One region of the Streptomyces sp. NBC_01257 genome, then DNA from elsewhere that is predicted to be linked to it. Evidence: riboswitches for the same ligand, from Rfam matches in the RefSeq annotation. Region 1 holds a riboswitch; each other region holds the start of a gene.
What was found. Region 1 has a riboswitch for cobalamin ahead of OG408_RS36375 (CbtB domain-containing protein). Riboswitches for the same ligand answer to the same signal wherever they lie in the genome.

Region 1 (2,192 bases):
TCCGTGAGCAGCTTGCCGCCGCGCGCGCGATCACCGTGCGGCAGGAGAAGCGGCTGGGAGTGCTCCCCGTCGACCGGGTCGTCGTGGAGGATCCGCAGCAGGTGCGCGCCCTGCAGGACAGGGTCCGGGACGCGGTCATCGGCGGCTCCGAACCGGCCGCGATCCCCGTGGACGAACTGACCATGGCCGTGCTCGCGGCGGAGACCGAGGTGAGCAGCGTGTTCAGCGGGAAGGAGCGCCGGGCGTACAAACCGGCGCTCAAGGCGCTCGCCGCGCACTTCGACGGCGTCGTGCCCGGCCTGCGCAAGGCATTGCGTGACTCCTACCTGTCGAGCCGGGCGGTCGGGGGTGGCTGGGGCGCCTGAGCGCCGGCCGTCTCCGCCGTGAGCGGCCGGCCGGTACGAAGGTTCCACCTCCCGGACCGGCCGCTGAGCTCCGTCAGCGTCAGAGGGGCGACGTCGATCCGCCAGAAGGCCCGCGGCGGAAGGTCCAGCGCGTGGACGACCGCGGCCCTGACCACGGCGGGCTCGACCACCGCCAGCACGCGTCCGGGTCCGCCGCCGTCCAGGGAACCGAGCCAGGCGCCGGCCCTGGCGCACAGACCGAGCAGCGACTCACCGCCGTGCGGGGCGGCGGAGGGATCCGCGAGCCAGGCGGCCACTCCCTCCGGATCACTCGCGCTCACCTCGTCCAGCCGGGCGCCCGCCCAGCGGTTCAACTCCCAGTCCCGGAGGGCGTTTTCAGGGGCGGAACGGAGCCCGAGGGCGGCTGCGGTCAGGCTGCACCGACGGGACGGCCCGTGCAGCAACCGGTCGGCTGCGGGCACCGCGTCCGCGGCGGCGCGGGCCTGCCGCTGCCCGGCTTCGTCGAGGGGCGCGTCCCCCGCGAAACGGGCCTCGCGCAGCGCGGCGTTCATCGCCGGTGAGATCAACATCACCCGTACCGTCATAACCGCTCTCAACTCCCTGAACTGTGGCCACTTGGCCAAGCACACCATGGCATTCGGGGCCCCCGGTACGGCCGGCGGCACCATGGCGGCGCCCGCGTCCAGGCGGTATGGTCGCGACGACATGACGAGGGTGTGACGGAAGTCCGGTGAGAATCCGGCACGGTCGCGCCACTGTGAACCCGTACCCGTACGGGAAGTCAGACCCAGCACCTTCGTCTCAGGCACCACGATCGGGACGCGTGTTCCCCCAGGAGGTTCTGCCATGGCACAGACTGCTGCCCCCGCCACCGGCGCACCCGCCATCACTCCCATCTCGCTGAAGGCCATTGCCCCTTGGGCCGCCTTCTTCGGCATCCTCATGCTGATCCTGCTGTACTTCGTCGGCGCCGAGCAGGGCGCCACCGCGCTCATCTCCGGCGAAGGCGTGCACGAGTGGGTCCACGACGGGCGCCACCTCCTCGGTTTCCCCTGCCACTGATCCCGTCGCTTGATCCAGGGGAACCCCTCATGAACTCCATATCTGTCCGAGCCCTGCTGGTCCGCGGCATGCTGGCCGGTCTCGCCGCGGGTGCGCTCGCACTTCTCGTCGCCTACTTCCTCGGCGAGTCCCGGGTGGACGCGGCCATTGCCCTCGAAGAGGCGCACAGCCACACCCACGACCACGGCGGCGGCGAGGAACTCGTCAGCCGCACCATGCAGTCCACCGCCGGTCTCGCCACCGGTGTCCTGGTGTTCGGCGTGGCGGTCGGCGGCATCGCCGCACTCGTCTTCTGCTACGCCCTCGGCCGGATGGGGCGGTTCGGCCCCAGGGCCACGGCCGCGCTGATCGCCGGTGCGGCCCTGCTGACGGTGTACGTCGTGCCGTTCCTGAAGTACCCGGCGAACCCGCCGGCCGTCGGCAACCCCGACACCATCGGCAAACGCACCACCCTGTTCTTCCTGATGGTCGCGCTCAGCGTCCTGCTGGCCGTCGCCGCCGTCATCCTCGGCAAGCGGCTGGCTCCCCGCCTGGGCAACTGGAACGCCACCATCGCGGCGGCGGCCGGCTATGTGCTGGTGATCGGGCTGGCCTACGCCTTCCTGCCCTCGTTCAACGAGGTCGGAAAGGACTTCCCGGCCTCGCTGCTCTGGGAGTTCAGGCTGGCGACGCTCGCCGTCCAGGTGACGCTCTGGACCACCTTCGGGCTGGTCTTCGGGTATCTCACCGAGCGGTTGCTGGTGCCGAGGCCGCAGGCGGTCACGG
Region 2 (2,192 bases), 370 kb from region 1:
ACCCGCCACCGCGCCCAGGCGGGCGGAGCCGAGGGCGTCCCGGCCGTCGAGCCGCCCGTACAGGAAGCCGGTGACGAACGCGTCACCAGCGCCGTTGCTGTCCACGACCGGCGCCGGCGGCACGGTCGCCGGGACGTGGTGCGGGTCCCCGCCGCCGTCCCGGGTGAGGACGTAGGAGCCCTCCGCGCCGGCCGTGGCGACCACCGTCGAGGCACGGCCCTCGCGCAGGATCTCCCGCATCAGGGCGGGGGCGCGGTCGCCGGTCGTCGCCGCGCTGAAGAAGACCAGATCGGACCGGAGCGCGAACTCCCTCTGGTGGTCGGCCAGTCCGTCCCAGTCGTGCAGATCCGTCGAGACGGGGAGGCCGAGGGCCTCGATGTCGTCGTAGAGGAAGCGCGTGAAGTTTGTAATGGACAGATGCACATGGCGGGCGCGCCGCAGCCGGGGAAGGTAGAAGTCCCGCGGCATCCGCAGATCCGCCGGATCGCGGGCGTCGTAGAAGGACATCCGCCGCCCCGTCGCGTCCACCAGGTTCACCGCACGGCGGGTGCCCGCAGCCGAGATCAGCGGGTGGAACTCCACATCGCCCTCGGCCAGCCGCTCGCGCACCCGCGTGCCGGTCCAGTCGTCGCCGATGCAGTCGAGCAGCGCGACGTCCAGCCCCAGCGCGCGGGCACCGAGCGCCACGTTGCCGCCGGTCTGACCGGGCCACTCCTCGATCGGACCGACCATGACGGCGTCGGCGAGCGGAACCGGGAGGGAGTCGACGCGGACGATCGTGTCCACCCCGCTGCCGCCGACCACCAGGACGTCGTATTCGGATTGTTGTCGGGCCACTGTGCCGCCTCTCTGTACCCGCCGTGATCAAGTATGGCCGAACGCCCGTACACCCGTCCGTCCCGGCCGAGGGTCCGCCATGTGAACAGTGCCGTGGAGTGCGCGGACGTCCTCTAGGGTGGGCGGTGCAGCTGGTTCGCCCTGTCCGCCAGGCAGGCGCGTCGCAAGAGGGAACCCGGTGGGAATCCGGGACTGCCCCGCAGCGGTGAGCGGGAACGACCGCCGTCATACGCACTGGATCCGAAGGGTCTGGGAAGCGACGGCCAGTAGGTGTCTGCCTCGGCAGACGTGCCCGCGAGTCCGAAGACCTGCCCGCTGCCCGCGTCCGAACCCCCGGAAGCGGAGATCTCGGTGACCTCGTGGGCGGGTCGGCGGCAGACAGCGGGCGGACGGCACCGAAACGGTGCGGTGAACCGCCCGGTCCGTCACACCTTCGCGCCCTCGTCCCGGTCCGGGATCCGCAGGAGACACGCTCGCGAAGGAGAGCTACGTGACATCCGAACCCACCACGGCGACGGCAGCGGCCACCGTGTACGGCTACCCCCGCCAGGGCCCCGACCGTGAACTGAAGAAGGCGGTCGAGGGCTACTGGAAGGGCCGCGTCACCGCCGACGCCCTGCGGGAGCAGGCCGCCGCACTGCGCCGGGCGAACTGGCGGGAACTCGCGGCCGCCGGCCTCGGTGAACTCCCCACCGGCGACTTCTCGCTCTACGACCACGTCCTGGACACCAGCGTGATGGTCGGCGCCGTCCCGGAGCGCCACCGGGCCGCCGTCGCCGCCGATCCGCTGGACGGGTACTTCGCGATGGCCCGCGGCAGCCGGGACGCAGCCCCGCTGGAGATGACCAAGTGGTTCGACACCAACTACCACTACCTGGTGCCCGAACTGGGCCCCGACACCGTGTTCACCGCCGACTCCGCCCGGCAGGTCGCCGAGTTCCGTGAGGCCGCGGACCTCGGTCTGACGGCACGTCCGGTCCTCGTCGGCCCGGTCACCTACCTGCTGCTGGCCAAGGCGGCCCCCGGCACCCCCGCGGACTTCGACCCGCTGTCCCTGCTGGACCGGCTGCTGCCCGTGTACGCCGAGGTGCTCGCCGACCTCCGGGCGGCAGGCGCCGGCTGGGTGCAGCTCGACGAGCCCGCCCTCGTACAGGACCGCACCCCCGCGGAACTGGACGCCGTCGCCCGCGCCTACCGGCTGCTCGGCGGGGCGGACGACCGCCCGAAGCTCCTGGTCGCCTCCTACTTCGGGCGGCTCGGCGAGGCCCTGCCCGTCCTGGCCCGCACCCCGGTCGAGGGACTCGCCCTCGACTTCACCGAATCCGGCGCCGCCAACCTGGCCGACCTCGCCGCCG
Region 3 (2,192 bases), 2.2 Mb from region 1:
TACGCACGGTGGCGTCCAGCCGCTCCCAGTCGATGGTGCCGTCGGCGACGAACGCGCCGAGGTTGACCGAACCCAGGTTGCAGACGGCCGTCTCGCCGTCGTCGGTGACTTCGAGGATCTCGGTGCACAGGTTCGAGGAGTGCACGACCCGGCCCGGCTCGGCCGTCTGGTTCGCGGTCCGGTTGGAGGCGTCCTTGAACGTCATCCAGCCCTGGCCGGTCTGCGCCAGCGTGCGCATCATGCGGCCGTACAGCTCACGGGCCGGCATGGTCTTGCGGGCCAGGCCCTTGGCCTCGGCCGCCCGGTACGCGGCGTCGAACGCGTCGCCCCACAGGTCGACCAGCTCGGGCACGTCGGCCGGGGAGAACAGCGACCAGGCGGAGTCCGCGTCGACCCGGCGCATGAACTCGTCCGGGATCCAGTGCGCCAGGTTGAGGTTGTGCGTGCGCCGCTGGTCCTCGCCCGTGTTGTCGCGCAGCTCCAGGAACTCCTCGATGTCCGCGTGCCAGGTCTCCAGGTAGACGGCGGCGGCGCCCTTGCGCCGGCCGCCCTGGTTGACCGCGGCGACGGAGGCGTCGAGCGTCTTAAGGAACGGCACGATGCCGTTGGAGTGCCCGTTGGTGCCGCGGATCAGCGAACCGCGGGCGCGGATGCGGGAGTACGAGAGGCCGATGCCGCCCGCGTGCTTCGAGAGGCGCGCCACCTGGTGGTAGCGGTCGTAGATCGAGTCCAGCTCGTCCAGCGGCGAGTCCAGCAGGTAGCAGGAGGACATCTGCGGGTGGCGGGTGCCGGAGTTGAAGAGCGTGGGGGAGGACGGCAGGTAGTCCAGCCGGCTCATCAGCCCGTACAGCGCGGCGACCTCGCCGAGCGCGCGCTCGGAGGTGTCCTCGGCGAGCCCGGCGGCCACGCGCAGCATGAAGTGCTGCGGGGTCTCGACGACCTGGCGGGTGATCGGGTGGCGCAGCAGGTAGCGGCTGTGCAGGGTGCGAAGGCCGAAGTAGCCGAAGCGGTCGTCGGCGCCGTCGGCGAGCGCCTGCTCCACCAGTGCGTCGAGCGCGGCCGCGTGGAGCGTCACGAACTCGGCGGTGCGGTCCGCGATCAGGCCCTCGCGGTGCCCGACGGCGACCGACGCGGAGAACGACGTCGCGCCCTGCCCGGCCGCCTCGTCCGCGATGGTGCGGGTGAGGAGACGGGCGGCGAGCCGGGAGTAGGCGGGGTCCTCGGAGATCAGACCCGCGGCGGCCTCGGTGGCCAGCGAGCGCAGCTCCGCCTCGTCCGACCGGGCGTTGCGGCCGCGCAGCGCGGCGGCGGCGACACGGCCGGGGTCGGTGTCGGGCAGATCGGCGGTGAGGTCGGTCAGGGTCCGCAGCAGTGCGGTCCCGGGCCCGTCGCTCGTGGTTCCCGTTGATTCGGCCGCTGTCACCGGATGGGCTGGCGCGATGGTCACCTGGTGCTCTCCCTCGCTCGGCTCGGGGCCGGCGGAGGGGCGGGGGCAGCCGGGCGGAGGGGCGCCCGGGCAGGGCAGCTCTCCGTGCGGCGTCCACCGGCCCATCCACGAGGCCCGGACGTCTGGGCATCCGGTTCGGTCGAGCCGGATGCGCTGTCGGCAGGTCCTCGGACTTGGGGGTGCGCAAAAGCACACCGAACACACCGTTGCGGGACAGTTCCGGATTCGCACCGGATTTCCCTGCGGCGACAGCGAGCACGAGCATACATGTGGGGGCCGCCGCTTGCGGCAGCCCCCACATGTTGTGTCGCGCGAGATATCGGTACGCCCTTACGCCCCGGGCCGGAGCTCCAGACGGTACGTCAGCAGCCTGAGGTCGCCGATGGGATTCCAGTCCCGCTCGGGGGTCCGCACGAAGCCGAGGCGCCCGTAGATCCGGTGGGCCCCGTGCATGGCCGGCTGGGTCGACAGGACGATCCCCGTGACCCCCGCGGTGGCCCGTGCGCGCTCGATACAGGCCCGCACGAGCGCCTCGCCCGCCCCGGCCCCACGAGCCTGACGGGAGACCGCCAGCATCCGGAACTCGGCCTCGTCGGCCGCCGCTATGTCGGCCCACGGATTGCCCGGGGGCGCGTAGGTGACCCCGCCCAGGACGTGGCCCCGGGCGTCCGTCGCCACCAGCACCTCGGCCTCGGCGGCCCGGCGGGGGACGTCGCGCAGCTGCACCAGATAGGGGTCGTCGGCG
Region 4 (2,192 bases), 6.1 Mb from region 1:
CGCGCTCGGCACCTACCTCGGCGGCTGGCGCATCATCCGCACCATGGGCAGCGGCCTCACCGAGCTGAAGCCGCCGCAGGGCTTCGCCGCCCAGACCAGCGCGGCCACCGTCATCCTGGCCTCCTCGCACCTCGGCTTCTCCCTCTCCACCACCCAGTCCTGCTCCGGCGCCGTGATGGGCGCGGGCCTCGGCCGCAAGGGGGGCGTGGTCCGCTGGTCCACCGCCACCCGGATGTTCGTGGCCTGGGGCCTGACCCTGCCGGCCGCCGGACTGGTCGGCGCGGGTGCGGAGTTCCTCACCAAGCAGGGCACCTGGGGCGTCGTGGTCGTCGCGGCGCTGCTGATCGCCGGCTCCGGCGCCATCTGGATGCTGTCGCGGCGCAGGCCCGTCGGCCACGACGACGTCGCCCCGGCCGGTGCGGACGCCGAGCCCGCGGGTGTCGTCACCACGGCCATCGCGGCCGTCAGCCCGCCGCCCACCGTGGCCGCCCAGCCCCACGAGCTCACGGCGACCATCCCGGCCCCCGCCGGGACGGTCGCCGACCCTGCCCGACCCGCCACGGTCTAGGACCCCAAGAGCCACCGGTAAGGACAGATCCGCATGAACATCGACTGGGCAGCCCTCGGCACCGTCTTCGGCGTCTCCCTCGTCGCCACGGTCGCTCTCGTGGGCCTCTTCACCCTCGGCATCGTCGGCCTCTCCAAGCAGCCCGAACCGGCCGCACAGGGCGGCTCGGCGGGCGGCTCGGCGGGCGGTTCGCTCATGCTGGCGCGCGCCGGCGCGTACGTGTGCTTCGGACTGTGCGCCGCGGCCGTGGCCTACGGCATCTATCTGATCGTCGCCTGAGCCCCACCACTCCCACCCGCATCGGGCCGGACGCACCTCGTGCGCGTCCGGCCCGATGTGTGTCTGCGCACACTGCACCGTCGCAGGTCAACGGCAAGTTGACGGGTGTTCGCGGAGCGTGGTGGACTGCCGGAGCCATTACGGCGACAGCAGAGGAAGCCGGTGCGAATCCGGCGCGGTCCCGCCACTGTCACCGGGGAGCAGTCCCCCAACCACTGGAAGTCACGGTCCACGCAAGCGGACTGGAAGGCCGGGGGAACTGCGGATCCGGAAGCCAGGAGACTCTCGTCGCCGGTCACGTCGAACCAGGGCGCGGACCCTGAGTGAGGACATATCGCCATGCCCGGCTGCCGTGCGTCCGTCCCTGTGCGACCCAGAACAGGTTCCAAGGTCCTTCGAGGCGCAACGGCCGGCTGAACCGTGCGTGCCGATCGCATCTTCGCGTACGGCGCCACGGCCGGTCTGATCGGCGATCTGCTGCTCGGTGACCCCCGCAGGGGGCACCCGGTCGCCGCCTTCGGGCGGGCCGCGGCAGGCGTCGAAGGCCGCCTGTGGCGCGACCACCGCGGGTGGGGCGCCCTGCACACCCTGGTCTGCGCCGGAGGCGCCGCCGGGGGCGCCGCACTGGCCTCCCGCGCCCTGCGCCGCCACCCCGCCGCGTCCGTCGCCCTGACCGCCGCCGCCACCTGGTCCGTCGTCGGCGGTACGTCGCTGGGGCGCGAGGCCAGGGCCATCGGTGCCGCGCTCGCCGCAGGGGACATCGGCCTGGCCCGTGAACGGCTGCCGCATCTGTGCGGCCGCGACCCGCAGTCGCTGGACGGGCCGCAGATCGCCCGTGCCGTCGTGGAGTCCGTCGCCGAGAACACCTCGGACGCCGTGGTCGGCGCCCTGGTGTGGGGGGCGTTGGCCGGGGTCCCGGGACTCGTCGGCTTCCGGGCCGCCAACACGCTCGACGCGATGGTCGGCCACAAGTCGCCCCGCTACCGCCGTTACGGCTGGGCCTCGGCCCGCCTCGACGACGTCGCGGGGTGGCCGGGCGCCCGGCTGACGGCCCTGCTCGCCGTGGCGGCGGGAGGAGACCCGCGGGGCGCGGTCCGGGCCTGGCGGGCGGACGCGGCGAAGCACCCGAGCCCCAACGCGGGCCCGGTGGAGGCCTCGTTCGCGGGCGCGCTCGGCGTACGGCTCGGCGGCACGCTCGCCTACGGCGGCCGGGTCGAGCACCGCCCCGTGCTCAACGGCGGCGCGGGCCGGGCGGTGGAGACCGCGGACATCGAACGCGCCGTGCGGCTGTCGCGCCGGGTCGGCGTGCTGGCCCTCGGCGTCAGCGTGGCGGCCCGGGCCGGCA

Region 2: it holds a riboswitch for cobalamin, as region 1 does, so the genes downstream of both, metE (5-methyltetrahydropteroyltriglutamate--homocysteine S-methyltransferase) here and OG408_RS36375 (CbtB domain-containing protein) in region 1, are expected to answer to the same signal.
Region 3: it holds a riboswitch for cobalamin, as region 1 does, so the genes downstream of both, OG408_RS26685 (ribonucleoside-diphosphate reductase subunit alpha) here and OG408_RS36375 (CbtB domain-containing protein) in region 1, are expected to answer to the same signal.
Region 4: it holds a riboswitch for cobalamin, as region 1 does, so the genes downstream of both, OG408_RS09355 (cobalamin biosynthesis protein) here and OG408_RS36375 (CbtB domain-containing protein) in region 1, are expected to answer to the same signal.

The regions. Positions count from the first base shown of each region.
Region 1 covers NZ_CP108472.1:8,343,444-8,345,635, forward strand. Annotated here, with positions in the region: gene OG408_RS36365 (GOLPH3/VPS74 family protein) at 1-365, shown strand, start outside; gene OG408_RS36370 (histidine phosphatase family protein) at 323-949, opposite strand; adenosylcobalamin (AdoCbl) riboswitch at 1,073-1,166, shown strand; gene OG408_RS36375 (CbtB domain-containing protein) at 1,212-1,427, shown strand; gene OG408_RS36380 (CbtA family protein) at 1,457-2,192, shown strand, end outside.
Region 2 covers NZ_CP108472.1:8,711,546-8,713,737, forward strand. Annotated here, with positions in the region: gene OG408_RS37880 (carbohydrate kinase family protein) at 1-807, opposite strand, end outside; cobalamin riboswitch at 952-1,167, shown strand; gene metE (5-methyltetrahydropteroyltriglutamate--homocysteine S-methyltransferase) at 1,328-2,192, shown strand, end outside.
Region 3 covers NZ_CP108472.1:6,104,058-6,106,249, forward strand. Annotated here, with positions in the region: gene OG408_RS26685 (ribonucleoside-diphosphate reductase subunit alpha) at 1-1,447, opposite strand, end outside; cobalamin riboswitch at 1,589-1,712, opposite strand; gene OG408_RS26690 (GNAT family N-acetyltransferase) at 1,778-2,192, opposite strand, start outside.
Region 4 covers NZ_CP108472.1:2,237,597-2,239,788, forward strand. Annotated here, with positions in the region: gene OG408_RS09345 (inorganic phosphate transporter) at 1-568, shown strand, start outside; gene OG408_RS09350 (hypothetical protein) at 602-847, shown strand; cobalamin riboswitch at 1,000-1,132, shown strand; gene OG408_RS09355 (cobalamin biosynthesis protein) at 1,268-2,192, shown strand, end outside.